Regions from separate parts of the Exiguobacterium sp. s6 genome, predicted to be linked through region 1. Evidence: a T-box and tRNA genes for the amino acid it is inferred to sense, from the RefSeq annotation. Region 1 holds a T-box; the other holds one or more tRNA genes.
What was found. A T-box is a leader RNA that pairs with one kind of tRNA and senses whether it is charged. The one in region 1 lies ahead of argS (arginine--tRNA ligase), so its partner is inferred to be a tRNA-Arg.

Region 1 (3,416 bases):
CCATCATCAGTGACCCCCACGGTTCGTTTGATGATTTGAAGGCCGTCCTCGAGTCGGTCCGGCGTGAGACGGAGCATATCCTCTGCCTCGGCGATTTATATGAATGCCACATTGGCAAAAAGCGACGGAACGAACGGTTCCACGAAGTGTCCGACGTCGTGACGTACGACCCGGATTACGAGGCGCTGCTCACGTTCCCGAGTCTGCGTGGCAATCAAGAAGAACGGATTGACGAGGTACTCGTCGTGTCGCATCCAGTTAAGACGCGGATTTCATTATTACCGGAACAGACGACGCTCGATGAGGCGTTGTTCTTGCATGGCCATCAAGTGAACTGGAGTCCGGACTGGGAACCGATCGTCGAGAAAGGCAAGTATCCGCTCGTCTTTATCGGCCACAGCCATATCCCGGGGATTTACCGGAAAGGCCGTTCGATTCCCTGGGAAATCGGGAAACCGTTCACATTGAAGAAAAAACGGTACGTCATCAACGTCGGCGCCGTCATCTTCGACCGGGAATGGTGTTTGTACGATACAAAAACCCGGACAGTCACACGAATGAAGGCATAGGAAAAGGGACCCCCTCAAAAGGGTCCCTTCTTTGTGCTTACATTTCTTCTGGAGCTTGAACACCGATCAGACGGAGTCCTTCTGTCAATACGATCGTCACCGCTTTGACGAGGGCGAGACGCGACTGTTTACCAGCATCTTCTTCGAGTACACGGACATGGCCGTAATACTTGTTGAACGATTGCGCCAAGTCGAGGACGTAACGGCTGATGATCGACGGTTCACGGCGCTCATGGGCACGTGTGATCACGTGTGGGAACGCGTTTAGCATCGTCACGACGCCCCACGTGTGGTCGTCATCCGCACCCGTGAATGTCGAGCCGTCGTAGTTGCCTTTACGGAGGAGCGAGTTCGCACGCGCGTTCGTGTACTGCACGTACGGGCCTGTCTCGCCTTCAAACTTGAGCATGCTGTCGAGGTCGAACTCGATGTTGTTGATGCGCTCGTTCTTCAAGTCGTGGAAGATGACCGCGCCGACACCGACCATACGTGCCACGTCGTCCGCGTTCGCAAGTTCTGGGTTCTTCTGGGCGATGTTGCCTTGAGCTTTCTCGATTGCTTCTTTCAGCACTTCCTCGAGCAAGACGATGCGACCTTTTCGTGTCGACATCTTTTTCCCTTCTTGCAAAATCAAACCGAACGGCACGTGATGCATGCCATCGACGAAGTCGTAGCCGAGTTTACGGAGGACCGAGAACAACTGCTTGAAGTGAAGCGCCTGTTCGCCGCCGACGACGTAGTTCGCTTGGACGAAGTTATACGTCTCATGACGATAAACGGCCGCTGCCAAGTCACGTGTTGCGTAAAGCGTCGCGCCATCTTTCTTTTTAATCAAGCATGGCGGCAAGTTCTCGTCTTCGAGTGAGACGACCATCGCCCCTTCACTTTCGACGAGAAGGTTCTTCTCTTCGAGCATGGCGACGATGCGGTCCATCTTGTCGTTGTAGAACGCCTCACCGTGGAAGCTGTCGAACTCGACGCCGAGCAAGTCGTATACTTTTTGGAACTCTTTGAGCGACTCGTCACGGAACCATGTCCATAGCTCTGTCGCTTCTTCGTTGCCGTCTTCAAGTTTCTTGAACCAAGCACGGCCTTCGTCCTCAAGTTCCGGTTGCGTCTTCGCCTCTTCATGGAAGTGAACGTAAAGCTTCAACAATTCGGCAATCGGATGCTCACGTACCGCTTCCTCGTTGCCCCATTTTTTATAGGCGACCATCAGTTTTCCAAACTGTGTCCCCCAGTCCCCAAGGTGGTTGACCCCAACGACGTCGTAGCCGTTTTTACGGGCGATCTGGTTAATGGCGTTCCCGATTACCGTTGAACGGAGGTGTCCCATCGAGAACGGTTTGGCGATGTTCGGTGACGAGAAGTCGGTCACGATTGTCTCGTTGCGGGTTGCGTGCGTCGCATAGTCCGCTTTTTCGTCGAGCACCATGTTGATGATTTCTTGTGACACGACGTCACGGCTCAAGAAGACGTTCACGTATGGTCCAGCCGCCTCGACTTTTGTGAACAATTCATCGTTCAAATCGTTCGCGATATCAGTCGCGATCATGACCGGCGCTTTCCGGTAGGCTTTCGCGAGTTGGAAGCAAGGGAAAGCAAGGTCCCCGTGTGCCTCATGTTTTGGTTTTTCAATTAGAGCTTCAATTTGGTCGAGCGTCAACTCGTCCCCGATGACACGGGACAAGGCTTCCGCATATTTGCGTTCATAACTCATTACAATTCCTCCTTATAAAATTTTCATAAAAAAAACGCCCTTTGCACAGATGCAAAGAGACGGGATGGCCCGCGGTACCACTCTTCTTGCCTGCTTGACGCAGACCGCTTTATCGGTGATAACGGGGGTCCCCCGGCTACGCCTACTAAGGTTCGGGCAGCATCTCAAAAGTGCGTTTCGCGATGTTTGTCAGCCTAGGCTCTCACCAATCCCTAGGTCGCTTTGTTGACGGAACGATCGTTACTCTCTTTTTCATCGACTTTCGTCTATGTGGTTGAAAAGCAATTTCATTATAGAGGATATTTCATATAGACTCAATGCTAGAATTCCGCCATTATGATGAATAGGCAGGACTCGGGCATGATTGTGCCGAATCTCCTACCATACATATCGAATTTTCCCACATAGGAGGGAACCATGAACCATTTTCGCAAGATGTCCGTCCTTGGTTGGAGCATATGGAGTGTTTTACTCATATCGACGATCACCTTGTTCGCCACAGGCGTATTGAACATACCCGCCATCGAGCCGTTGCCGTTCATCTTGATCGCGCTCCTTGTCATCATTTTTCAAATGGACTCCATCGAACGGAAAGGCGTCTACTTCACGTTTTCGGAAAGTATCGTCCTCATCATTTTCTTGTTTTTTGATTTCGAGACGGCGCTTTTCGTCAATCAGATTGGTCTCCTCGTCTTCCAGTTCGTCAACTTGAAACCGCGCGTCGCGCTTCGACGCTTCCGCTTCACGTATCCTTGGAACGCCATCACGTCTTTCTTGGAGATTGCCATCCCAGCCGGTGTTTACTTGGCACTTGGTGGTGTGACCGGTCTCGGCTTCTATTCTCAAGACTCGTTCCTGCCGCTCGCCGGTTTGATTCTGGCCATCATCTTGAACACGGTCGTGCAAAAGTATCAAGTCGGTTGGTGGTTCCGCGTCGACATCCCGGTCCGCGATTTTCTGAGCATCGCGTTTTATACGTATATCGTCAGTCTCGTCTTCATTTTGGCGGCCTCGTTGTTCCGGGAGACGAATTTACTCGTCGTCAGCAGCATCGCTGCCGCGTTGACGTTCTTCATCAAGCGGCTCATCATCCAAAAAGGCCGGCAAGACGCCTTTAAATCGTTGAT
Region 2 (3,416 bases), on a different contig from region 1:
ACGGTTCGTCTCGTTCTCCATGCATTTTTCGAGGAGCGGGCAGTCTTGACAGACTTTCGGGTCGGACACGTATTGGCGGTATCCTTGGCGGGTCGTCGTGCTGTAACGGAGGATTTGGCGGGCCGGGCAGCGATAGGCGTTCTCATCCGCGAGATAGGTGAATTTGGATTTTCAGAACTTCCCTTTCTTGCCGCCGAAGCGGCGTCGCGAGATGACGCTATAGATGCCACGATTGACGAGCGACTTGGCGATCTCCGTTGAGAAATAGCCCGCGTCGAGCGCCACCGCCTCGAGCGGGAAGGCGAAATGCTGAAGAATGTAGTCCAGACGCTCCAGATAGACGCTGCTGTCATGCACGTTCCCCGGCGTGACGTAGGCATCGACGATGAAGTTATACTTTGCGTCGACCGTTCGGTGGACGAGCCAAAAGAAGCCTTCCGGCTTCCGGGTCCGATACATGTAGCCCGCCTCGGGATCGGTACGGCTCACCTTGCTCACCTTCTTTTTAGGTTCGCCGGGCTCGGCGGGCTCTAGCGCTTTTTTCCGTGCGCGGACCGATCCTCGTTCACGCGCGCCAACAGTTCATCCTCGACCGCGTCGACCTCGGTCTTGTCGAACTTCTTCTTGCTGGCGTTCGCCCGGATATGTGTCGAATCCGTGAGGAGGATCCGTCCCGAGACGAGGTTATGCGCCTCCGCCTGATGGATGATGTCGTCAAAAATTTGTTGAAAGACGTCCGTCCCGGCGAACCGTCGCCGGTAGGCTTGGCTGATCGTCGAATGGTCAGGGACTTTCTCGTCCATTCCGAGCCCGAGGAACCATCGGTACGCCAGGTTTGTCTCGATTTCTTTGATGGTTTGGCGGACGGATCGGATGTTGAACAAAGGGCCGAGGAGGATGATTTTGATGAGGATCTCCGGATCGATGCCGGGCTGCCCGGTGTTCGAATAGAGTGGTGCGCACAGACGATGGACGATGGAGAAGTCGACATGGCGGTCGATCTTGCGGACGAGATGGTCTTTCGGGACCAACTGGTCCAACGAGGCCGCGGTGTGGATCGGTTCATGGCGTTTGGCGATGTGGGCTCGGTACATGATTGATTCCCCTTCCTGTTCGGAGGCGGTGACGGTCCATACATACCGTTTCCCGTTTTCATCGGTTCGAAGAACATATCAGGGCTTTTTCTTCGGCCATCGAGGCCTCAGAAAAAGACAAACGGCCGCCAGATGGCGACCGTTTGCGTTGCTCGTCCGATGGCGCCCCGACTCCCGCAGGAGAGCAATCCAACGGAGACCCAGCAGCGACGCTAGTCGCGATGCGGCTCCGGGATTGCCTGCGGAAAGCGTGGGCGCCGGAAGGACGAGCGATATCAATCATGTTAGTCAACAAGCTGAAACCCCATCCTCTGAGGAGGATGGGGTTGCGTCATTAACGCGTCATGACTTTGTCGATGAGACCGTAGTCTTTCGCTTGGTCAGCTGACATGAAGTAGTCGCGCTCAGTGTCGCGCTCGATGACTTCAAGCGGCTGGCCAGTGTTGTCGGCCATGATTTGGTTCAATTTCTCGCGCATCTTGATGATGCGTTCAGCATGGATCTTGATGTCCGATGCTTGACCTTGCGTACCGCCGAGCGGTTGGTGAATCATGATCTCCGCGTTTGGAAGCGCGAAGCGTTTGCCTTTTTCACCGGCTTGGAGCAAGAAGGCACCCATCGATGCGGCCATTCCGATACAAATCGTCGACACGTTCGGTTTGATGAAGTTCATCGTGTCATAAATCGCCATTCCGGAAGTGATCGAACCACCCGGGCTGTTGATGTAAAGTGAGATGTCCTTATCTGGGTCCTCGGCTGCAAGGAAGAGGAGCTGGGCAACGATCGAGTTGGCGACGTTGTCGTCGATCGCACTTCCGAGCAAGATGATGCGGTCCTTGAGCAAGCGTGAGTAAATATCGTACGCGCGTTCCCCGCGACCTGTTTGTTCGATAACTGTTGGAATTAACATTGAATCTGCCTCCTTTATGTAGGTTGTAAACATATCATACCGCTATAGTCAATGTTGGTCAAACGATAGTCATCGTTTTTGACCTATTCCACGGTTTGACGATTCTAAAACGACAAAAGAGGCCAGGCATCTGCCTGACCTCTTTCTTTGATACACCCGGAGAGATTCGAACTCCCGACACCTGGCACCGGAAACCAGTGCTCTATCCCCTGAGCTACGGGTGCATGTTCTCTGACACGATTTATTATACATTTGTTTTTTTAAAAAAGCAATCCTGTTCGTCTCACTTTTTTTTGAGCGCGTTTTCCCGCCTTTCGCTACAATAGGAAACGAGAGGGGTGTGACCGATGCAACGCCAAGAACAACAGCAACTTCAAAAGCAACAACTGACCCAGGACATGGTCAGGCGTCTGCCGGTTCTCGAAGCAGACCGGACCGCGATCGCTTTTCAGCTCGGCCGCTTGTCAAAGCGGAACCCGAACATCGCCATGGGCAGCGGCGCGGTCGAATGGGTGGAGGACACGGCGAGCGGGTTCGAGTCGCGTCTGTTCGAACAGATTGAGGAAGGAAGTGGGAACGAGGTCCAACGTATGCTTCAAAAGCGGCTCGTCCTCGCGCTAGACCACCGCGGCCTCTTACCTGATAGTGACTTCGTGCTCGCCCATCGCTTCGAGGTCGATGTGGCGGACATTGAGGCGGCACGCCAGGCGCTCTTGTTTTTAGAACCGACGGGGATCGGGGCGAAGAATGAGCGTGACTGCCAATACCGGCATGCGATTGAACATGACGACCCGCTCGTCTTGGACGTGTTCGAGGCGCTCGACGCGAACGTTGATGACATCCCGGGCCGACTCGACATCTCGGTGGCCGAGTTCGACCGGGTGACCCGTATCGTGGCGACGTTACCGAAAACACCAATATTATATGAAGGAACCGAGCATATCGTACCGGAACTCGAAGTCGTCCGGCGTGACGGTGAGCTTGTGACAACATGGTTCAGCCCAACGCTCGATGTGGCTCGGATCGGGGACGACCGCGAGGCGAAGTGGTGGCACGAGACGCTCGAGATGCGGAACGCGACGCTTCATTCAGTATGGACGGTCATCGCGGAACGTCAGGCGGACTGGCTCGACGGCAAGCTCGTCTTGCATCCGTTGACGCGGAAAGAAGTCGCCGAACGGATCGGCAAGCACGAGTCGACCGTCGGACGGGCCATCCAAGGAAAGTATGTGGCGACCGAGGGCGGGGTCATGGCGTGGCGCCACTTTTTCGTCAGGTCCACGGATCATGGGCAATCGCCGTTCATGGTGAAAAAGGCGCTCGCCGAACTGATTCAACAAGAGACGTCACCTTTGAGTGACGCCGCACTCATGCGAGAGTTGGCCCGGATCGGCTATACGGTGACACGACGG

Region 2: it encodes a tRNA-Arg, which carries the amino acid that the T-box ahead of argS (arginine--tRNA ligase) is inferred to sense. The anticodon was not compared.

The regions. Positions count from the first base shown of each region.
Region 1 is NZ_JACSLN010000002.1:289,689-293,104, reverse strand. It holds gene KNP75_RS12470 (metallophosphoesterase family protein) at 1-569, shown strand, start outside; gene argS (arginine--tRNA ligase) at 607-2,289, opposite strand; T-box leader at 2,342-2,554, opposite strand; gene KNP75_RS12460 (GGDEF domain-containing protein) at 2,707-3,416, shown strand, end outside.
Region 2 is NZ_JACSLN010000001.1:717,879-721,294, forward strand. It holds partial or broken gene KNP75_RS03760 (IS1182 family transposase) at 1-1,094, opposite strand, end outside; gene clpP (ATP-dependent Clp endopeptidase proteolytic subunit ClpP) at 1,429-2,004, opposite strand; tRNA gene KNP75_RS03770 (tRNA-Arg) at 2,156-2,228, opposite strand; gene KNP75_RS03775 (RNA polymerase factor sigma-54) at 2,352-3,416, shown strand, end outside.